DNA from 4 places in the Endozoicomonas sp. ALD040 genome. Region 2 is predicted to be linked to each of the others. Evidence: predicted binding sites of a transcription regulator. Region 2 holds the regulator's gene; each other region holds the start of a gene.
What was found. Region 2 encodes PhoB, which activates phosphate uptake and scavenging genes when phosphate is short. Its sites were predicted from a motif close to TGTCATANNNNTGTCANA; they were not measured.

Region 1 (5,824 bases), 460 kb from region 2:
TGTTGGGTCGGTATTCAACGGTGTATTCCTGCTGAATAAACTCAATGATGCGGTAAATCAGTTGCAGGGGGTTAACACTGAATTCCTCCGGGAAGTACAAGGCACCTTTTGCATAACTTTTCTTGACGGCAGGATTGGCACGTATAACCTCGTCAATACTTAGCAGTGATGAAGGGTAGCCCGTTTGCTGATTTCGTTGGTGTAGCTCTTGCAACATGGCCAACTCCTGGTCATCGGAGGCTATATACCAGCTGCCATTTCTTCGGGCTGAAATATCAAACTGATCTTGCAGGGTCTGATAAATGCTCAGAGAGTCCAGGGCGGTCGGCAGCAGGTCTGCTGTCATGCCGGATGGAACAACCATGCCAAAGTTTCTGACGGTGGCCTGTACCGGTTGACTGTCTTTTTCAACCAGCAGTACCTTATACCCCCGCTTCGCAGCAGCGAAGGCGTGAAAAGTGCCAAGAATACCTGCACCGACAACCATTAAATCGTATTTCAAAGGTGTCTCCCTGTGTTCAAATGTGCTTAAGGATATCGGCCAGGCTGTCGAGCACCAGCGTTGGAGCGGCTGTTGCCAGTTGCTCCCGGGTCTGGGCGCCTGTAGTCACGCCAACCGTGATACCGCAGTGGGCGTTTTTTCCTTCCTCGATGTCAATGGCTGAATCTCCGGCTTTAAGTACCTGTGAACTGTCGTGAATACCGGTTTTCTCCATGGCCAGCTCAATCATGTCCGGTGCTGGTCTGCCGTTTGTTACATCATCCGCAGTGATCAGGGTGTCGAATTCGACCCCGGGCAGCCAGTTCATCTTTTTCAGCAGGCCTGTTGCTACCTGTCGGCTATAGCCGGTGTTGAGTGCGACCTTGATGCCTCTTGCCCGCAGCTCTTTCAAAAGTTCGGGGACGCCGTCAAAAGAGGTGACTGCCAGTTCTTCATAGGCCCGTGTCAGTTGTTTTTTAAAGGACTGGAAGATTTGTTCCGAGTCCGAGTGGTCAAAGCCTTTGGACGACAGGGTATCTTTTATGGCCTGATGCTTCTCTTTGCCTGCGCCATGCTCAAGGACTTCGTCCAGAGTGAAATCGTAGCCTGCGTCGACAAGGCTCTTCTGAACGGTTTTGTAAACGACGTTGTGTTCATTGACCGTGGTACCAGCCATATCAAAAACCGCGAGTTGAATTTTGTTCATTGTGACCTCTTCTCATTTTTCAGATTCGGAAATTAAAGGGTTTGGACGTTCAGTAAGAAAATGGCTCATACCATTGGCACCAGCAGGTATTAATGACTCTCAAGTCATGGGGCTCACAGTGGTGTCAGCGGCTATAACCACCGCATCCTGCCGCCAATACTCAAAGTCACAGTCAATCAAGACATTCGATTGATCGTAGTTTGTTCGCTCAACCAACAAACCGGAACTGCCCGTGGTGACCTTGAGGTGCAAAGAAGCCTCGGCATTCAGGCCTACCGGGTACAACCTGAAACTGACCCGGGCATACTGGCGGTTATAATGCTCCTGATAGATATCGGAGAGTGATCGAGACAGATCATGCTTGAGCAGATCCGGGAAGTAGGCAGGGTTCATGTAATTTTCAACGTAGAGGACATTTCGCCCATCCACTGAACGAAGGCGTTGCAGCCGATACACAGGGGTCAGAGCTGGGATCTGAAGTAGCTTTTGAACCCTGGGCGGTGCTGGAACCCGTTCAGCATGGATCATCCGGGTACCGGGTACTCTGCCCTGGCGGGTAACGATGGTATGAAAGTTAGCATTCACCGTAGGGTCATAGGTCACTCTTTGCGGAGAAACAAACCAGCCTCTGCGATCTTCTCGATAGACCAGTCCGTCGGCTTCCAGTGATGACAATGACTCTCTGAGAGTAATGCGGGTGGTACCGAATTTTTCACTCAGCAATCGCTCCGAGGGTAGCTTGCTTCCCGGTTTTAATGCCCCGCTTTCTATCTGCTCGTTCAGGGCCGTGCGAATGATTTGATACTGATTTTTTCCCTGTCCCATAAATACTATTCTCTAAGGGTCAATGGATTTTCAACTGGTATAGACCATACTAAACGACTTTTATGACAATTAAATGATCGCTTTTATGACAATTAACTATTTGCTTGACTGACGTTGGGGGAGCTCTTTTAGCTGTTGTTTCCAGACTGGTATGAATGTGAAATTTTTATGAAGAGTGGTCGCTGGGTATTTACAGAAAAAAGTGTCTCCATCATGATTTTGTACCAATTGGTATATACCAGACGATTGAAATTTCTGTTTCTACAGGTGTCTCATTAAAGTCATGTCTACAAAAGAAGTGCCCACTGTGAAAGAAAAGAGCCTGGAAAATCCTTATCTTCTGTTGACTCCGGGACCCCTCTCAACCTCTGCCAGTGTCCGAGAAGCGATGCTGCGTGACTGGTGTACCTGGGACGATGATTACAACCTTGGCGTGGTTGAAGAGATCCGCAGTCAGCTGATTAAACTGGCCTCGGATACTGATGACTACACCGCCGTTCTCATGCAGGGTAGTGGTACTGCTTCGGTAGAAGCAACCGTCGGGTCGGTTATCTCTGATGAAGGGAAATTACTGGTCATTAACAATGGGGCTTACGGTGCCCGTATTGCCCGGATTGCCGAGTATCTGAATATTCCCCACAGTGTTCTGAATTGTGGTGAGATTAATCCGCCGACGCCGGGGGAAATTGATCAGGTACTCTCTGAAGATAAAGCCATCACTCATGTCGCCATTGTTCATTGTGAAACCACAACAGGCATGCTGAACCCTGTTGAAGCAGTCGCACAGGTGGTGAAGAAACACGACTGTATTCTGATTATTGATGCCATGAGCAGCTTCGGCGGTGTGCCGATTGACCTTGCCGGGCTGGGTATTGATTTTCTGATCAGCTCTGCCAACAAGTGTATTCAGGGCGTACCCGGTTTTGGCTTTGTTATAGCTCGTCGTACTCTTTTGTCCCAATGCAAAGGCCTGGCCCGCTCTCTGTCTCTGGACCTCTATGATCAGTGGCAATGCATGGAAAAGAATCACGGTAAGTGGCGTTTTACTTCCCCCACCCACACCGTAAGGGCTTTCCATCAAGCCCTGGCAGAGTTGATTGAAGAGGGGGGCATTGCTGCCCGTCACAAGCGCTACGCCAGCAATCAGCGTTTGCTCGTCCAGGGTATGAGTGAGCTGGGCTTCCGGTGCCTGTTAGACACTGAACTGCACTCTCCGTTTATAACTTCATTTTACTCCCCCGAGCACCCCGATTATGAATTCCTCCGCTTTTATGAGCAGCTGAAAGGGAAAGGTTTCGTCATTTATCCCGGTAAAGTCTCTGATGCTGACTGTTTCAGAATTGGCAATATCGGGGAAGTGTATCCGGAAGACATCAGCCGATTGATTAAAGCCGTTTCCGAAAGCATGTACTGGCAGGAACAGTAATACTGTCAGGGTGTGAACCTGAAAGTAAGCGCTGACTGATAGATGATCTGCCTGAGCCGCTGAGCTGATAGCCAGAGATTGAAAAAACAGCTTCATAACAAAGAGAGGTTATCGGTTAACCTGGTTCACGATCCAGCTTTCTGTAATGCACCGCTTCAGCAAGATGCTTCTGTTGAATGTCTTTGTCCTCATCAATATCCGCCAGAGTTCGGGCCACTCTCAGTATTCGGTGTACGGCTCTGGCTGAGTAACCCAGTTTGTCACACAGCCGGGTCATAAAATCCTGTTCTTGCTTATTCAGTGAACAGTATTCATCCATCTCGCTGGCAGACAATCGGGCGTTGGGTTTCCCCTGCCTGTGCTGCTGGATAGACCTTGCCTGAATCACCTGTTGACGTATTTTTTCAGTTGACAGGTTTTCATCTTCGGGCGGGTTTTCAAAAAGTCGCTCCGTTTTCTGACTGGAAACCTCTATCTGTAAATCAATGCGATCCAGTAAAGGACCTGACAGTTTTCGTTTGTAACGTCTGACCTGCTCGGCAGAACACTGGCAGGCTTTCTGTGGATCGCCAAGATATCCACAGGGGCAGGGGTTCATAGCGGCAATTAACTGAAAGCCGGCAGGGAAGCTGGCCTGACCTTTGGCCCTGGAAATAACCACTTCCCGGGTTTCCAGGGGCTCTCTCAGTACTTCCAGGGCTACCTTTTGAAACTCCGGCAGTTCATCCAGAAACAGGACACCATTGTGAGCAAAGGAAATCTCTCCTGGTCGGGGCTGACTGCCACCACCCACCAGGGCGACGGCTGAAGCGGTATGATGGGGGTTGCGAAAGGGTCGCTGCTTCCATGAAGGGGGCTGGCTGTAGGAAGACAAAGTATGTATGGCGGCCACTTCCAGAGCTTCCTGGTCATTCATCTCGGGAAGAATCCCGGGCAGGCGACTGGCCAGCATGGTTTTGCCGGTTCCCGGAGGACCGTAGAAAATCAGATGGTGAGCACCAGCGGCCGCCGTCATCAAACCTCGTTTAGCCTGTTGTTGCCCCTTTACATCCAGCAGGTCGGGATAATCGACAGGGGATTCATTCCTGTTGCAGGTGGCTTCTGTAAGATGTTGATTACCGGTGAGATGAGCGCAGACGCCCAGCAGGTTTTCTGCTCCCAACACTCTGGCATCAGGGCAAAGGGCTGCCGCTTGTGCATTCATTTGGGGAAGCAGCAGTGTGTGAGCCGATTGGCTGCAGGCTATGGATGCTGGCAGTGAGCCGGTGATCGGTCTCAGCGCGCCTGAGAGGGCCAGTTCACCAAGAAACTCGTAACCTTCCAGAGACTCAGGTTTGAGCTGGCCCGATGCCGCCAGAATACCCAGAGCGATAGGCAGATCAAAGCGACCGCCTTCTTTGGGAAGATCAGCGGGTGCCAGATTAACGGTAATACGGGAAACCGGAAACTCAAAGCCACTGTTGAGGATGGCACTTCTTACCCTGTCTTTGCTTTCACGAACAGCAGCTTCCGGAAGACCGACCATATTCAGGGCTGGCAGACCTGCCGACAAATGCACTTCAACCGATACCGCAGGCGCATCCAGCCCGGTTTTGGCGCGGGTTTGAACAACAGCTAGCCGCGACATAAACACTCCCTTCTTTTTGTGCTTGTTTTTGTTGTTTTGGCACACCGGAATGGAATGCCTTTGCAAAGCTGAAGGGTTGAGAATAGCAGTGATTCAGAGATTTGCTGGCAGAATTGCCCGGCCAGCAGGCTGGCCGGTGCAGAGGTCAGTTAATGATTTTCCAGGAACCGTCTTCCTGCAGGCAAGCCTGACCCCAGGCATCCTCAGTTTGACCACCTACTGTAATGGACTGTTGAAATTCACGGCAAACCAGACCGCTGGAGGCACTTTTGCCTTCTTTGGTAGTAACAACATAGCCGGAGGCATCGCCTTCATCCCAGATGATTTTTTCACCGACAGGCGCTGTAGTGGCTTTGATCTGTGCTTCTTCGTGAGCACGCTGCGCCGCTTCATTGATGTTGTCGAGAATTTTCAGCGTGATGGCCGTAAACGCCAGCCATTTGTAGGCATCGTTGTCATCGTGGTAATGGCCATAGCCGTAGTATGAGTTACCATAGTTTCTTACCACGACAATATTGTTTCTGATCACCCTTTTTCTAGGGGCTACAACGACCAGGTTGTTCTTAATGACCTTTGGGCCATCCCAGCCATTATGACGGTGGTCTTGACGATCATCTCTTCTGTCTTCTCTGTTATCCTGGCGGTCGTCTCGACGCTCTTCACGATTATCCTGACGGTCGTCATGACGTTCTTCGCGATTGTCCTGACGGTCGTCTCGACGCTCTTCACGATTATCCTGACGGTCGTCACGGCGCTCTT
Region 2 (5,824 bases):
CAGGATCATTCGAAAACAGACATTGCAGCAAAATGGCTTCTATCAGGGAGGTTCTGCTGATCTGTGGTGGCCGACCCAGAGTGTTTGCACGAAGTGTATTGCCTCACAGCAGTCTTATTGGCACGAACAGAGAGCTGCTGCAACTGGGCACTAAGCCCCTGGGGGAGTTTTTATTTAATCATCCCGGTATGCGTCGGGGACCATTTGAGGTAGCGGAACTGCCGGCTCGTCAGTTTAATCCTCATCTGGTTGAAAAATACTCTGATGAAACAGCCTGGGGAAGGCGGTCGTTATTTTATTTGCACGAAAAGTCTATATCTGTTTGTGAAATCTTTTTGCCGGACCTGTCTGAACAGACAGAGAAGCACTCCAGAGTCATGTCGAAGCATCCTGAACCCTGAAGCTCTACAAGAATGATTGTTTGTCGAAGCACTTACCTCGTGAAATATAGAGATTTCCGCAGTCGGTCTGGTCATGGCCTGATTGAGAACCTGGCCTGACCTGATAAACTGGCGATGCGGGTCATGATTCAGGGCGATGAGCAATAAGAATCTCAGCGATGATAATAAAGATGCAGATAAGCAGCTAAATATTATGATGCAATTCAGAAAACCAATGGCGGTATTGGCAGGCACTGAAGTAGTTCTGCAACGATTTCCCCGTTTAAAAGATTTCTTACGGCTGGCCCGGCTGGACCGGCCTATTGGTATTTATCTGTTGTTCTGGCCTACTATGTGGGCACTCTGGGTGGCGGCAGAAGGTGTACCGAGTCTGAAGAATCTGGTGATTTTTTCGGTCGGCGTGGTTTTGATGCGCAGTGCAGGCTGCGTTATTAATGACTTTGCTGACAGGAAAGTGGACGGCCATGTTAAGAGAACACAGCATCGACCGCTGGTAACGGGTAAAATTCAGGAAAAAGAAGCGCTGATCTATTTCTCCGGTATGGTACTTTTGTCTTTCATTCTTGTACTCTTTACCAATACTCTTACCGTCCAGCTCTCTTTTGCCGGATTATTGCTGGCCTCGGCTTACCCTTTTGCCAAAAGACACACTCATCTGCCTCAGGTGGTTTTGGGGGCTGCTTTTGGCTGGTCGATACCCATGGCTTTTGCGGCTCAGAGTGGCTCGTTGGGAAACATCGTCTGGCTGATGTTTCTGGCCAATCTCTTCTGGACAGTGGCTTACGATACTCAATACGCCATGGTGGATCGTGACGATGATCTGAAAGTAGGTATCAAGTCCACAGCCATTCTATTTGGCGAGATGGATAACCTGATTGTTGGTTGCCTGCAGGTACTTACCCTGATGACACTGGCCATGGCAGGCCATCAACTGGAGTTAGGTGCTCTCTATTATCTCTCATTGTTGGCTGTCGCAGCCCTTTTCGTTTACCAGCAATGGTTAACCCGTCGTCGTGAGCGTGAAGCCTGCTTCAGGGCGTTTCTTAGTAACCACTGGGCCGGAGCCATTGTATTTGCAGGTTTCGTGTTGAGTTATCTTTGATCTTCAATCCGGCTTAGAGCCCGGTAAGTATTGCTACTTATGGTGGCTGTGGGGATAAATGGCGAAAAGCCTTACCCTGTAAACCCTGAGGGATCTTTTTATTTTTAAGCTGCAATATCAGCCTTTAGTGTGTCATCTGCCTGTAACATTTCAAAGGTGTAATGTCCGGTGTATAGTGCGGTTGATCAAAGTAGTGAGAAGCAGCCTGAGCGATAGGAAAGGTGCTGTCCTGAGACACTACCATCCTGATATAGCCCTAATGAGCTTCAGCTGATAGATGCCAGAACGTCACCGCCGAAATCGAATCGACAGATAACAGGTAGAGATTAATGCCAGGAAAGACCATTCTGATCGTAGATGACGAAGCACCGATTCGCGAAATGGTGACCGTTGCTCTGGAAATGGCAGGGTATGACTGTCTTGAGGCAGCAGATGCCAGAGAAGCGCACTCTCTGATTGTGGATAACAAACCCGATCTGATCTTGCTGGACTGGATGTTACCAGATGTCTCTGGAATTGAACTGGCCCGTCGTCTGAAGCGCAATGAGCTGACCTCTGAAATACCCATTGTTATGTTGACGGCCAAAGGTGAAGAAGACCACAAAATCCAGGGACTTGAAACCGGTGCCGATGACTACATCACCAAGCCTTTTTCTCCCCGCGAGCTGGCTGCTCGTTTAAAAGCGGTTCTCCGTCGTACAGGCGGATTTGATAACCAGTCTCCCATTGTCATCAAGGGATTGGAGCTGGACCCTGTCAGCCACAGAGTCTCTATTGATGGCTCACCTGCTGAAATAGGACCTACCGAGTACCGTTTGCTGCAGTTTTTCCTGACGCACCAGGAGCGTGCCTATACCCGTGGGCAGTTACTGGATCAGGTCTGGGGTGGCAACGTTTATGTGGAAGAGCGAACCGTTGATGTACACATTCGACGCTTGCGTAAGGCCTTAGGTGATAACTACGAAGCCTTTGTGCAAACGGTTCGTGGTACTGGATATCGTTTCTCAACGAGGGTGTAAACCTTTTATGCTCAGTGCTCAGCAGTTATCTGGCCGGGAGTAATATGACAACAATTTCAAAAACCCATTTGCTGAGCCGCATGATCGCCTACGTGATTGTCGGGTTTTCCCTGGGCTGGTTGTTTGGAGAGCCTTTTTTAGGACTCTGTGTGGTCATGGGAGGTTATTTTGTCTGGAGCTTCCGTCAGCTTTTCAAGCTGCTGGACTGGCTGAATGACCCCAAGGCCAGGAGCAAAGAGCCTCCTGAGAGTAAAGGGTTCTGGGGGCAAATTTTTGATGGTATCTATCGATTGCAAAAACAGCACAGTCGTTCCCGGCAAAAGCTGGCCGGAGTGATTGAACGTGTTCAGGAATCAACTGCTGCGCTGAACGACGGTGTTGTAATGATAGATAATCAGAGCAACCTGGAATGGTGGAATCCCGCCGCTGGAACTTTGATAGGGCTTAAGACGCCTGACGATCAGGGGCAGTTGATTACCAATCTGCTACGTGATCCAAGGTTTGTCGACTACTTTGAGCAGGGTGGTTATCAAAAAGCTCTTGAGATCCCCTCGCCAATCAACCCTGATCATCAACTGCAATTTAATATAACGGTTTATGGCAAAGGCAATCGTCTCATGACCGTTAGAGATGTCACGCGCTTGAATCAGCTGGAAGTCATGAGAAAAGACTTTGTTGCCAATGTCTCCCATGAACTGAGAACACCACTGACGGTTGTGTCTGGATACATCGAAACCATGCTGGACAGTCTGGGCCCGGATTCAGGTCTGCCCCCTGTTTGGGAAAAAGCACTGAACAGGATGCAGGAGCAGTCGCTGAGAATGCAGAATCTGGTGGCAGACCTGCTGTTGCTGTCCAAACTGGAGTCGGCTGAAGCTCAGGCAGACGAGAATGGGGTTCATGTTAAAACCCTGCTCAGCAGTATCGTTGAAGACGGATGTGCACTCAGTGGTGAAAGCCGGCATCAGATTTCTCTGGATTGTCCTGAAGATGTCTTTTTGGCAGGCAGCAGTAATGAGTTGCGCAGTGCCTTCTCGAATCTGGTCTTTAATGCCGTGCGCTATACACCCGAGGGTGGGAAAATACTTGTGCGCTGGTGGCAGGACGGGGAAGGCGGACATATGATGGTAGAAGACAATGGTGTCGGTATTGATCCAATGCATATTCCGAGGTTGACTGAGCGCTTTTACCGGATTGATAAAAGTCGTAGCCAGAATACCGGGGGAACGGGGCTTGGCCTGGCTATCGTCAAGCACGTCATGCTGAGACACGGAGGCAAACTCACGATCAGCAGTCACCCAGGAAAAGGCAGCCGCTTTATTTGCCACTTTCCGGAAAAATGCCTTGAGTTGGAACACTCATGAAAGCAGAAAAGGGCCGGTGGCACCTTTTCTGCTTTTAGGACTACCATCAAAAAATGAATAATCTTTTCATGGTTTCATCATTCGCGAACAGTCTGTTGTACTACAGACTGATCCTGACTATCTTTACTCTGAAACGCTAATCCCCGGGAGCTGGCAGGGTGGTGGATTTTAACCATCCTGCAAAGACCGGGCTTGCGTATTTGTATTTTCTTTACTAGTTTGTATCTGTCTCTTGAACACCTGCTGTGGGGTGCACTGCGGGCTGTTGGTCAGAGTGTTGATGAGAGTGGTCCCACCTGAGCACTCTGTAATGGGATCCCCAACTGATTACTTCGAGTCAGAGGGGGAGGTTTTTCAAAGAATGATACTTTGATCCATTGGTGTCTCTATTCAAGAAGTTGCAGACCGGGCATGAACCCGAAATACTGACGAAGGTAGACTTACTCTTCGCCAACGACGCATTCCAGACGTTTTTTGCCGGTGCGGTCCAGGTAGCTTTGGAAGTCACGCGGCAAGCGCCCTGTGGTAGAGCCATCCCATTGGACAGTGTCGCCGGCTTCTGTCTGGTACTCAAAAGTAAACCTTTGGACATTACGACGACGTTTTTGAGTCGCTATTTCCAGATGGTCCAAGTCTTCCATTGAAATGCCGCGTTCGGCCATGATCTGCTTAACGGCTTCAATGTTTTCGAGTTTGGCTTGACGCTCTTCGTCAATCTTATTGCGGGCTTCAACTTTCTCCTGCATTACGTCCTGCATTCTGGAGATGATACGCTCAAGATCTTCGACATGAACATCTTTAAACAAAGAGCGGATACGAGTTTTACTGCTCAGGCGGTGATGAATTTCTTCAAAAACGTTCATTCAGGAACTCCCAATTCAGACTAATTCGACCGGGTATTAATGGTTATCAATGACGGAGGTAACTATTTATACAGGAAGCTTTAAATTGATGGAAGCATTTAATGTGCTTTTATGGACTATTTAAATAGATTTAATAACGCTTTATGTGATGGTAGGAATAATTTTGTGCAATACATAAACGGTTATGAGTCATCAAGACATGCAAATGAATTGAATTGCTTTGAGTGGGTATTGCTTGTTTTTAAAAAACAGCCATTCAGCCGTGCATCTGACTCTTTGAAAATATCGTTAATAGGCATCAAGCTTCTGGTTATCACCGTAGTCAGTATTTTTTGCATTGAACGGAAGGGCTGGTTCTTTCTGTCGTGGCAGCGGGGATTCGGTTTTAAGTGGATAGGATATGTGGGGCCAGAAGCCTGCCGGACTTAAGGCCGTCCCAAGCAGCTACTGCTCCTGCATCCATGCAGTCGTGAGGTTGCAATAGCAACCCTTGCTGCGGGGTGACCCGGACGGAGGCTTAAGTCCGGGAGACTCTCGGATGGCTTTTTAATTCTTATTAGTTTTCAATATAAAAAGACCCTCGTCTTTCAATCAGATCTTTTTAGTGAGACTTCCCGGAATCTTTTTTATCCGGGCACTGATAGCTTTTGCTTACCTTGTTATCAATGGTCACCGACTCCAGTTTGACATCAAATTGCCAGAGCCGGTGTACGTGCCTGAGTAATTCCTCTGTACTTTTATCCAGTGGACGTCCCTGGTGCTGGTAATGTCTGAGAGTCAGGGTTCGATCGCCACGCACATCCACATCAAAGACCTGGATATTGGGCTCCCGGTTGCCAAGATTGTATTGAGCAGCCAGCGACTCCCTTACTTCTTTGTATCCGGTGCTGTTATGAATCGCATCGACTTCCAGGTAGGACTTGCTTTCGTCATCCAGAACCGAGAAGAGTCTGAGTTCTCTCATCACCTTGGGAGACAGGAATTGCAGAATAAAGCTTTCATCCTTGAAGTTTTTCATCGCAAAATGCACGGTTTCCAGCCAGTCACTGTCGGCAATGTCCGGGAACCAGTGTCT
Region 3 (5,824 bases), 450 kb from region 2:
GCCAGAAACATTGTTGAGCTTCCTTGCTGGGATATCGCGGAATATTGGGCAGGTTATTATTGCCAGAGTAAAACCGATCACTACTACCAGGATGATATAGACGACAAAATTCATTTTCTCACGGCCATCGGTGGCAAGGGCATGACCCTGGCTCCCGGCATTGCAGAAAAGAATATTGAAAACATCCTTTGACATCCTCCCTGTCGTAAAGAGGGTGTCGCACAACTCCAAAAACTCGTTCCCGTGCTGGTCCGTGGGAACCAGAGTTTTGCGACACCCTATTAAAGTACGGGGTTTTACGCTCATTCGATAAATCTTTCAGCAAACCCATCATTTCTTTGCGATATTGACGGTTCTCCCTGGCATCAATGACCAAATTGACCAGCCCAAAACCACGGGCAAAGCCCCGGCAAAAGCATCTGTGCTTTAGCAATTCATTTTGATTCCCCTATGTTATTTGCCTACAGTGGTAGGGCAATGGAGGTGATTTATGGAAAACTTGTATGACACTGATTTCTACACATGGTCTTATCGACAAGCCGAGCTTATCAGGCAAGGCCGTTTCGATGAACTTGATATGGACAACCTGGTCGAGGAAGTTGAGGACATGGGTAGAGCCCGTTATCGTTCAGTACAGAGCCGTTTGTCTCAATTACTCATGCACTCGCTTAAATGGCAGATGCAGCGTAAAAAAAATGATTTGCATGAGATGGATCAATGGTTCCGAAGCTGGTCAACCAGTATCAGTAAACAACGTATTGCCATTGAGCATGAGCTTGAAGAAAATCCCGCTCTCAATAGTAAACTGGACGAGATTTTGCCAAAAGCCTATCAGTACGCCCGAAAGCTTGCTGCCAACGAGATGCAGTGCAGACCCGACGCTTTCCCGTCTGAGTGCCCATGGACCTATGACGAAATCATGGAAGATGGCTGGCTGCCGGAGGCTGATGATGACTGATTTATACAAAACCGACTACACCGCCTGGCTAAGCCAGCAACGGGAGCTGCTGGCTCAGCGACAATTTCACAAACTCGACATTGACAATCTGTTGGAGGCGATGGAGTACGAAATGGGCAGTACCAGAGATACTCTTGAGTCTCATTTATCGGTATTGGTTTTACATCTTCTCAAATACGATTATCAGAAACGCATTCTGAAAGATTTGTGGGTAGAGGATAAGGTTGTCCAGACGTGGATGCCAAGTATCTACAATTCCAGAGCAGCGATTGAAAAGCAAATTTCAAAACACCCTCATTTACAGCCCATGATCGTGGAGTTATTGGCGGGTGCATATTCCGATGCTTGTCGGCAAGCAGTTAAGCAGATGAACAATTACGCTCGCAGTGAAAGCCAGAAGCTGAGCAAAAAAAGCTTTCCCGGCCAATGCCCATGGACCTTTGAACAGATCACAGATGACGACTGGCTGCCCGGCGACTAAAGCAGCGCAGCAGCCCCAATCCCCGCCACCGTAATAATGGTGCCAAAGACCCCGCCCTGGTTCTGGGCACTCTGCCGAACCGCCGCCTGATTGCACAGCCTCCGACGACCAGGAGTTGGCCATGTTGCAGGAAGCTGTCACAGAGTCGAAAAAGATCTGTAATATTTTAGTCATTTCTCTCTCGTAGAATCGCGATATCCCTTCTGGTCTTAGCCAGAACAAAATGATTATCCGACTGGAGAGAGCTCCATGAAAAAACACCTGACAGCCCTGACCCTGGCAACAACTTCAATTTTCAGCGCTTCATCTTTCGCTGCATCTCCTGTGGAATTGACGGTTTATACTGCTTTTGAGACCGACATTCTGAATCGCTACAAGAAAGCCTTTGAGCAGGATAATCCCGATATCAGCATCAAATGGGTACGGGACTCTACCGGTATCATGACCGCTAAACTGCTGGCAGAAAAAGATAACAGCAGGGCAGACGTCGTATGGGGTCTGGCCGGTTCCAGCATGGCACTGCTGAAGGACGAAGGCGTACTGGGCACCTACAAGCCCAGAGGTCTGGATCAAATCAAGACTCAGCTGGTTGATCCTGATGCCGCTAAAGCCTGGTTTGGCAACCAGGCCTATTTCAATGTCATTTGCTACAACGAAGCGGTAGCCGCAGCCAAAAAACTGCCCAAGCCTCAATCCTGGCAAGACCTGCTTGATCCGGTCTATCAGGGCCAGATTGCCATGCCTAACCCGGCCTCTTCCGGCACTGGCTATATGCAGGTTTCCGCCTGGCTGCAGAGCATGGGTGAAGACAAAGGCTGGGCCTATATGGATAAGCTGAACAACAACATGTCCCAATACACTCACTCAGGTTCCAAGCCCTGTGTTCAGGCTGCCATGGGTGAAGTGGCTATTGGTATTTCCATGGCAGTTCGTGGAGCTCAACTGAAAAGCCAGGGCGCGCCACTGGATCTGATTCTGCCAAAAGGTGGCATTGGCTGGGATGTGGAGTCAGTGGGTCTGGTTGCAGGTACCGACAAGGCTGCAGCTGGAAAAAAACTGATCGACTGGTCTCTCAGCCAGGAAGCGAATGAGCATTATGTAGAGGCTTACCCCGTTGTCGGTCACAAAGACGTCCGTAAAGAAGTACCTAACTATCCAGATGTAGAAAGCGCCATGGTGGATCTGGACTTTGGTGAAATGGCCAGTGAGCGTGAGACTGTACTTGCTGAGTGGTCCAAGCGTTTCGATCATATGTCCGAACCCAAGTCGTGATATCACACTAGTTACACAGAAAGTGCCGTTTATTCCCCAACGGGAATAAACGGCTTTTCAGGTTTGGAGCTTTAGGAAGTTAACGCTATGAAACCCTTTCTCACCATCGAAAACCTGGGGAAACGCTTCGGCGATTTCACCGCTCTCAAAGAGATTTCCCTGTCCGTTAATAAGGGTGAATTCATCTGTTTTCTCGGCCCCTCGGGTTGCGGAAAGACGACGCTGTTGAGAATGATTGCCGGATTGGAAGCCTGTAAACAGGGAGAGATCTGGCAGGATGGCACCAACATAACAGCACTCCCACCTGAACAAAGAGACTTCGGCATTGTCTTTCAATCCTATGCCCTGTTCCCCAACCTGAGTGTTTCAGAAAATATCGGTTTTGGTTTGAAAAACCAGGGTCAATCCAAACGTGAAGTTGAGGACAGCGTGAACCAATGGCTGGATATTATCGGCCTGCAGGATTCCGGCCTCAAATTTCCCTCTCAGCTTTCTGGCGGTCAACAACAGCGTGTAGCACTGGCAAGGGCTCTGGCACTCTCTCCGGGGTTGTTGTTGCTCGATGAACCCCTCTCGGCCCTGGATGCCAAAGTCAGAATCAAGTTGCGGGAAACGATCTGTAAGCTGCAAAGAAAACTGGGCATTACCACCATTATGGTGACCCATGACCAGGAAGAAGCCATGGCTATGGCTGATCGCATCGTGGTGATGAATCACGGAAACATAGAACAGATAGGCACACCGGAAGAAATTTACAAACAGCCAGCCTCTCGCTTCGTTGCTGAATTTGTTGGCGCCATGAACTTTCTGGAAGGTGATACCAACAAAAAGAATCAGGTCGTACTGGCCAACCAGCCACTCTCTCTGCCAGTGACTGAGTCAACAACGAGAAAAGTGATTCTGGGGATTCGTCCGGAAGACCTGAGCTTCAGTGAAGGTCAGTCTGCTTTGCCAGTCAGTGTTGAAAGTCTGGAGTTTCAGGGCTCCTTTGTTCGTGCAGAGTGCAGCCCTGTTGGCTGGAGCAGTGAGCGACTGATTAAAGTCGATGTACCTGTCCACCAGCTGGCTGGCCTTAAGCTGGAACCGGGGAGCCAGAATCGGTTGTCCCTGAGTGAAAAACATATCCATGTCTTCCCTGCAGCATGATGAGCCCGCTTTAAATATGAGTCTATCTACACACACCCCAGCGGATGCAAACTCTCCAGCACTGGGCCGGAAGCCTCTGCTGCCAGCCATCAGCAGGGATCAATGGATTCTTGGGCTGGTCATCGGAGCGGTTGCTCTCTATCTGATCATTTCACTGCTTCTGCCACTCCTGGCCATGCTGGCAAGAAGCGTTCAGGACAGCAGTGGGACGTTTATTGGTCTGAGTTACTTTGCTGAGTATCTTGGCAACCCGGCCCTGAGTCATTCCATTGGCAACACGCTGAAAGTCGGTGTTATTGTTACGACAATAGTCGTTAGCTTGTCATTCCTGTTTGCTTACGGACTGACACGAACCCAGATGCCTTTGAAACCGCTCTTCAAAGTAATGGGCATGTTACCCATACTGGCACCTTCCCTATTGCCTGCCATCAGTATGATTTATCTGTTTGGTAATCAGGGGGTGGCTGTAGACCTGCTGTTTGGTCACTCTATTTATGGTCTGCCCGGTATTGTTATGGGTCTGGCTTTCTGGACCTTTCCCCATGCACTGCTAATTCTTACCACGGCGCTTTCAACATCCGACGCCAGACTCTATGAAGCAGCTCGCTCCATGGGTACCTCTCCATTCAGAACGTTTACAACAGTCACGCTTCCAGCTGCCAAGTTTGGTTTGATCAGCACGGTCACTGTCGTATTCACCCTGGTCGTAACCGACTTTGGTGTCCCGAAAGTGATTGGTGGCCAATATAACGTACTGGCTACCGACATCTATAAACAGGTCGCCGGTCAGCAGAACTTTGCCATGGGCGCTGTCATCAGTGTGCTTTTGCTGATACCCGCTCTATTGGCTTTTGTGATTGATCACAGAGTGCAGAAAAAACAGAAGGAATTGTTTGGCGCTCGCTCAGTCAATTTCCAGCCCGAGCGAAACCCCGTGAAGGACAGCATTTTCTTCCTGCTCTGTAGCCTGGTCTCTCTGGCCATTTTGGCCGTGGTGGGCATGGCGATTTATGGCTCATTGGTCACTTTCTGGCCCTGGAATATGGAGCTATCCTGGAACAACTATCAGTTTGAAAGGTTCAGTGCCAATGGCTGGGAACCCTATTTCAACTCTCTGGAAATGGCGTTCTATACGGCTATTGCCGGAACCCTGATTATTTTCATTACCGCTTACAATGTGGAAAAAAGTAAGTTACCCCCCATACTAAGGCACTTTATCCACATTATGGCCATGTTGCCGATGGCAGTACCCGGTATGGTGCTGGGTCTGGGTTATATCTTCTTCTTTAATCAGGCCGGTAATCCGCTGGGTATACTCTATGGAACCATGGCTATTCTGGTTATCAACACCGTGGCCCACTATTTCACTGTCGGGCACCTGACGGCATTGACCGCTCTGAAGAAGTTACCCGCCGAGATCGAACAGGTAGCCGCATCACTCAAGATTCCACAGTATAAAGCTTTCCTGAAAGTATCCCTGCCGGTCTGCACGCCTGCTTTGCTGGATATAGCGATCTACCTTTTCGTCAACGCCCTGACCACCACGTCGGCTGTTGTTTTCCTTTACTCCACGGATACTATGCTGGCTTCCGTTTCTGTAATGAATATGGAAGATGCCGGACAAACAGGCCCGGCCGCAGCCATGGCGGTTTTGATTCTGGCAACCGCAGCCTGCGTCAAGATAGCTCATATGACGTTGGGTAAATTGCTATTGAACAGAACCCAGAAGTGGAAGCACTCCTGAAGCACTCAAAACTCGCTGGTCTGTGGGAACGTGATTGATTCGTTCCCACGATGAAGCATGGGAAGCAGAATATTTTTACGACGGGGAGGATATCAAAGGTCTTGATGCACCTGCTTCCCGGAAATAGATGCTTTCCATTTGTCAAACTGAGCCTGAAGCTCATTGATCGGATCGACACCTGCGGGAACGGACGCTACGCCCAAATCGACGTAGTAGTTCTCTT
Region 4 (5,824 bases), 760 kb from region 2:
TCCAATCACCACTACAGGACTTAAACCTCGCGTGCAGAGCAGTTATTATGTGTTTTCTGTTTCAGACACCTATGCTTGATAGCGTAGTCAGAATCTGTCTGATGGCCTGAGACAATGCAGGATGTTGTTCGGAAAACTTGATCGCTTCCTGCTCGAGCTGTTCGTTGTAGTCCTGCAGAGGAATATCGCCCTCTGCCTGAGCCAGAGCCAGCTGCAGTTCATCGGTAATTTGCTTGAGAGCCCCTGCAGTACATTCGTCCACAGGCTGTCCTTCAAGCAGGTCATGCAGATTCTGGATATTCAGGTGGAGTTCTTCAGACATGACGTGCTCCTGTGATCAGGTTAATCTGGAAAACACAATATTTGTACTGTGAATGATAGCTTCAGCAGTCGTACCCGGCTGATAAATACTAGCGATGTGCCAGGCCATGAGCAAAATAAAAACACAAGAACAAACAAGCAAGAAGGACGCCCTATGAAGTACAGGCATCACTGGCTAAGTGGCGACCGCATTGATCTGCCGGCCGGCAAAGTGGTGTGTGTCGGCCGAAATTATGCCGAGCACATTCGGGAGTTGAACAATCCGCTGCCCGACGATCCCGTGTTGTTTATCAAACCTTCAACATCACTGACAGCTCTGGAAATACCCTTTGCCATTCCCGTCGATCGCGGTGAAGTTCACCACGAAACAGAAATAGCAATTCTGATGGACACCCGACTCCAGAATGCCAGCGAGAATGAGAGCATTGATGCCATCAAGGCAATAGGGCTGGCATTGGATCTGACACTCCGGGATGTTCAGTCCCGGCTAAAAGAAAAAGGACTGCCATGGGAAGTGGCCAAAGCCTTTGATGGCAGCTGCCCCGTTTCAGGGTTTATTGCCAAAGAGCACCTGCCCGATCTCGATAACATTCACTTCAGCCTTAAAATTAATGGGCAGACACGTCAGGAAGACACTTCAGCCCATATGCTGACCTCAATTCCGGGGCTGATCAGCTACATAAGCCGTCACTTCACACTGGAACCCGGCGATATTGTCCTCACTGGCACTCCGGCCGGCGTTGGTCCTCTGAAGCAGGGAGATCGGCTGGAATTAGCTATTACTGACCGCTTTAGTCTGGCAACATCCTGCATTTGATCCTAAAGAACCCGGCACTTCTTCAGATATTGACTGTAGAGAAATCAGGCCACAGGCAAAGGAAAGCCAGTGTCAGTCAGGGAAACCTACAGCGTCCATATTCTGGTGGTGGAAGATAGCCAGGTAAACCAGATGGTGGTCAAAAAGCTACTTGAAAAATTGGGCTGCAGCTGCAAAGTGGCCCAGAATGGTCAGGAAGCACTGGACATTCTTGAGACTTCAGAGGCCTTCAACCTGATTCTCATGGATTGCATGATGCCCATCATGGGTGGTCTGGAAGCCACTGAAAAAATCAGAGCCTCCGGGCAACACTATGCCGGAATACCGGTTATCGCTTTCACAGCCAACACCTCGGAATCGGATAAGATTGCCTGTAAGTCTGCCGGTATGGACGATTTTCTGGACAAACCTGTTTCACTTGCATCTTTATCAGAAAAGCTGGTTCTTTGGACCCAAGACTGAAACTGCCTCAAATCCTAAGGGCTTTTGGCGCTCTGGATTCGAGACGTTCTGCCCTGTGTATCAATGGCTACAAAAACCATATTGGCTTCAGTCAGCTTGGCGCGACCGTGTTTATCTTCCACCCAGGCTTCAACGACCACCCGAATTGACGTTTTGCCGACCTCTGTCACCCGGGTGAACAGCGCAAGAATATCGCCCATTTTAACTGAGCGCATAAAACTCATACTGCCGATACTAACGGTGACAACACGTCCTGTGGCAATCTTTCTGGCCATGATTGCGCCAGCCTGATCAATCTGCATGGCCACCCAGCCACCAAAGACATCGCCTGTCGTATTAACAGATTGGTAGTCTGCCAGCACTTTCAGCGTCAGTTCTCCCTGAGGTCCGGGAGCAAGATCATTATTCAGTTCCATATTGCTCTCTAGCACTTGATGTTTTTATTTTTTTGGCGCAACCGACTCTGAAAATCCCTATATATAATGTCAGTTGTTTCTTGCGCCCGCGATCTTCCTGATCGTGAAGCTTTTCCAGCTGAAGGTATTTTACTTCTCTTCTCAGTTAGCGTTGTAGCTAAAACACTCAGCGAATAGAAACTGGCACAGGAGGCATGCTTTGCAAGCCGGGCTCGTACCTGTCTTGGCATTTCATCAGTAATCTACAATCAAGTTGGAATTAAAGTCAGTGATTTTACATTATGACTATTGCGAATATAAAGCTTCACTGTCGTTCATATAACTGTCACATTTTCATCTTATAGTTCTTGCCAGTAAACAAATGCCTGTAGCTGTATAAGAGAGGCTAAAAAATCCCTTTAGGAGAGATACGAATGAAGCTTAGAGCTCTAATAACAACAATTGCCCTTGCGACCGGAATCCAGGCTGCCTCTGCCAGTCAGATTGACGCTGAGATCCCCACTTATAAGAAAGCCAGTGGTGTATCAGGCAATCTGTCCAGTGTCGGCTCTGACACTCTGGCTAACCTGATGACTCTGTGGGCAGAAGATTTCAAGCGTGAATATCCTAATGTGAACGTACAGATTCAGGCTGCCGGTTCTTCTACTGCACCACCCGCTCTGACGGAAGGAACGTCCAACATCGGCCCCATGAGCCGCAAGATGAAAGACAAGGAACTGGAAGCTTTTGAGAAGAAGCATGGCTACAAGCCCACTGCTGTTCCGGTTGCCATTGACGCTCTGGCTGTTTTCGTCAATAAGGACAACCCAATCAAGGGTCTGACCATGGCTCAAGTGGACGCTATTTTCTCCTCCACCCGCAAGTGTGGTGGCGACAAAGACATCAGTACCTGGGGTGCTGCCGGTCTGGACGGAGCCTGGAAAAACCGCTCAATCCAGTTGTACGGCCGTAACTCTGTATCCGGCACTTACGGTTACTTCAAGAAGAAAGCCCTCTGCAAAGGTGATTTCCGTAACAACGTAAATGAGCAGCCTGGTTCTGCTTCTGTGGTTCAGTCTGTCAGTGCATCTGTAAACGGCATCGGCTACTCCGGCATCGGTTACCAGACTTCCAGCGTACGTACTGTACCTCTGGCCAAGAAAGCCGGTCAGCCATTCGTTGAGGCAACGCCCGCTAACGCTGTCAACAACTCTTATCCACTGTCTCGTTTCCTGTACGTGTACGTTAACAAGCAGCCCAACAAGAAGTTGTCCCCTCTGGAAGGCGAATTCCTGAAGATGGTACTGTCTCAGCAGGGTCAGGAAGTCGTCGTTAAAGACGGTTACATCCCTCTGCCTGCCAAGGTGGTTGAAAAGTATCTGTCTGAACTCGATCTGTAATCACAGATTCATGAGTGATCCACACGGGGCCATCTGGCCCCGTTTTTATGGCGGGTACTCAAAGAATCATGGCGGCAATCCAGCCAAAAATAATCATCGGAATATTAAAGTGTAAAAAGGTGGGAATCACCGAATCCCGGATGTGGTCGTGCTGACCATCCACGTTCAAGCCGGCAGTGGGACCAATGGTAGATTCTGAAACCGGGGAGCCTGCATCACCTAATGCTCCTGCGACTCCCACAAGACAGGCTATCGCCAGTGGCGTAAATCCAAGTTCCATGCCCAGTGGCACATAAAGGGTGGCAATAATCGGAACCGTAGAGAACGAAGAGCCAATACCCATAGTGATCAGTAACCCGACCAGAAGCATAAGAATGGCCGCAAGAGCCTGACTGCCTCCCACAAACATCTGTACCTGACTCACCAGCTCTGGAATATCACCTGTTGAGCGGAGCACTTCCGCAAAACCTGCGGCCGAGATCATGATGAAGCCAAAAGCTGCCATCATGCGCAGACCCTCATTGAATACCTCATCTGCTTCCCGCCAGCAGACGACTCGCCCAATGACCATGGTAATAAAGCCCAGTGCAGCAGCGAGAACCATGGACCCGGTTGTCAATTGACTCACCAGCACCAGAACAATGGCTATGACAGAGGTAATAATGGCAGGCTTGCTTAACTGAATATCTTGTTCATGAATCAAAATGGTCTCTTCTACACGATAGGTTCTGGACTTTCGGTAACTGAAAAAAACAGCCAGCAACAACCCCAGGAACATACCCAAAACGGGAATCGCCATCGCCAGCGGCATCTGGCTCAGTTCAATATCCAGCCCATTCTCCTGAAGGTTGCCACCAAGAATCTGATTCAGATAGACATTGCCAAAGCCTACAGGAAAAATCATATAGGTCGCGGTAAGGCCAAAGGTAAGAAGACAGACCACCTGACGACGATCAATCGCCATAGCACTGAATACCGATAACAAGGGAGGAATCAGTATGGGAATAAAGGCTATGTGGATAGGTATCAGGTTCTGGGAAGAAAAAGCCATCAACACAAGCGCCAGAAACAGGCTGTACTTTAGCTTCACATTATTGTGCGAGCTGTTGCTGTTCTTTACTTTGCGGATGATCTTTCCAGCCATCCACTCAGGTATGCCGGAGCGGGCAATGGCTACAGCAAAAGCACCCAGCATGGCGTAACTGATAGCAATGCCTACGCCACCGCCCAAACCTCTGGAGAATGCCTCCAGAGTCTGGAAGATATCCAGACCACCGATCACTCCCCCGGCCAGAGCCCCCACAAACAGTGCCAGAACCACATTAACGCGCAACAAGCTCAACGCGAGCATGACGGCAACCGCCAGAATCACTGCGTTCATATTAATTCCAAATTGTATTTTATCGTTATAACGGCCAGCGGCTATCTATAGTGAAGCATGGACAATAGCGGCATTACCAGATTGTAGTTAATTGGTTTATTTTTCGCGCAAATAGAGAATTAGCAGGCCAAATAACTATAAAGTGAAGAAATATCCCTGAAAACGCAGGCTGGAATCAATTCTCTGGCGAGTTGCTCTTATATTGATCAACTAATGGCCTGAGTGCCCGTGCCTGCTGAGCAATGGTCGGATCACCGCTATCTTCTGCATTGCTCAACCTTACATAGACATTATTGTCATCTTCAGGCCAGCAGGTTCTTGTTCCTGTCTGCATTTGTAATACCAGATGTTGCACAGAGAACAAATGAACGGTTGGCTCAATGGCTCGTGCCCGCTCAGCAAGGTCCCGATCATTGCTTCGCTGTGCACTACTCAACCTTGTATAGATATATCTGTCATCATCAGGCCAGGTCTCACTCCCCGCCTGCACTTGTGCCAACAGATGCCGCACAGAGTAATAATTAACCAATGGCTCAAGTGCTTCTGCCTGCTCAGCAATGACCAGATCATTACAATCCCTTGCAATACCCAACCATGTATGGATATAACTGTCATTCCAGGCCTCATCCTCTGCCTGCACTTGAGATACCTGATGCTGTACAGCGTACAAATTAGCTAATGGATAAATTGCCCGCGCCTGCTTTGCAATGGCCGGATCAGGGTTGTCTACCAGCATTCTCAACGACCCTAGATGGATAAAACCCTCATATCCGGGCCAGGTTCTATTCCCTGCCCGCACTTGCAACACCAGACGCTGCGCAGAGTACAATTTTACTAATGGATAAATTGCCCGTGCCTGCTCTGCAATGGCTGAATTATTACAAAATAGCGCAGCATTCAACCTTACGAAGATACTATAGTCATCTTCAGGCCAGGTCCCTCTACCTAGCAGCATTCCCATCACAATATGAATCACCTCTTGCAGTCCTTTCCGGATCTCTTTCCATGTCAGAAAATCACCCAAAGCGCTCTGATCATGCCGACAATA

Region 1: the regulator PhoB is predicted to act here: its motif matches at 2,074-2,091, upstream of phnW (2-aminoethylphosphonate--pyruvate transaminase).
Region 3: the regulator PhoB is predicted to act here: its motif matches at 1,597-1,614, upstream of ACOJUN_RS11405 (putative 2-aminoethylphosphonate ABC transporter substrate-binding protein).
Region 4: the regulator PhoB is predicted to act here: its motif matches at 2,329-2,346, upstream of ACOJUN_RS06490 (PstS family phosphate ABC transporter substrate-binding protein).

What each region holds. Positions count from the first base shown of each region.
Region 1 is NZ_CP184829.1:3,166,247-3,172,070, forward strand. It holds gene ACOJUN_RS11420 (TIGR03364 family FAD-dependent oxidoreductase) at 1-502, opposite strand, end outside; gene ACOJUN_RS11425 (phosphonatase-like hydrolase) at 519-1,187, opposite strand; gene phnR (phosphonate utilization transcriptional regulator PhnR) at 1,287-2,012, opposite strand; gene phnW (2-aminoethylphosphonate--pyruvate transaminase) at 2,296-3,438, shown strand; gene ACOJUN_RS11440 (YifB family Mg chelatase-like AAA ATPase) at 3,554-5,065, opposite strand; gene ACOJUN_RS11445 (hypothetical protein) at 5,211-5,824, opposite strand, start outside.
Region 2 is NZ_CP184829.1:2,708,291-2,714,114, forward strand. It holds gene ACOJUN_RS09525 (chorismate--pyruvate lyase family protein) at 1-401, shown strand, start outside; gene ubiA (4-hydroxybenzoate octaprenyltransferase) at 616-1,503, shown strand; gene phoB (phosphate regulon transcriptional regulator PhoB) at 1,833-2,522, shown strand; gene phoR (phosphate regulon sensor histidine kinase PhoR) at 2,567-3,886, shown strand; gene ACOJUN_RS09545 (hypothetical protein) at 4,327-4,749, opposite strand; gene ACOJUN_RS09550 (SpoVR family protein) at 5,351-5,824, opposite strand, start outside.
Region 3 is NZ_CP184829.1:3,159,983-3,165,806, reverse strand. It holds gene ACOJUN_RS11420 (TIGR03364 family FAD-dependent oxidoreductase) at 1-192, shown strand, start outside; gene ACOJUN_RS11415 (DUF29 domain-containing protein) at 491-958, shown strand; gene ACOJUN_RS11410 (DUF29 domain-containing protein) at 948-1,439, shown strand; gene ACOJUN_RS11405 (putative 2-aminoethylphosphonate ABC transporter substrate-binding protein) at 1,689-2,711, shown strand; gene ACOJUN_RS11400 (putative 2-aminoethylphosphonate ABC transporter ATP-binding protein) at 2,799-3,857, shown strand; gene ACOJUN_RS11395 (putative 2-aminoethylphosphonate ABC transporter permease subunit) at 3,838-5,601, shown strand; gene ACOJUN_RS11390 (DUF1028 domain-containing protein) at 5,694-5,824, opposite strand, start outside.
Region 4 is NZ_CP184829.1:1,950,717-1,956,540, forward strand. It holds gene ACOJUN_RS06470 (DUF4404 family protein) at 62-322, opposite strand; gene ACOJUN_RS06475 (fumarylacetoacetate hydrolase family protein) at 476-1,138, shown strand; gene ACOJUN_RS06480 (response regulator) at 1,208-1,600, shown strand; gene ACOJUN_RS06485 (acyl-CoA thioesterase) at 1,615-2,016, opposite strand; gene ACOJUN_RS06490 (PstS family phosphate ABC transporter substrate-binding protein) at 2,430-3,395, shown strand; gene ACOJUN_RS06495 (Na+/H+ antiporter family protein) at 3,454-4,776, opposite strand; gene ACOJUN_RS06500 (RING finger domain-containing protein) at 4,952-5,824, opposite strand, start outside.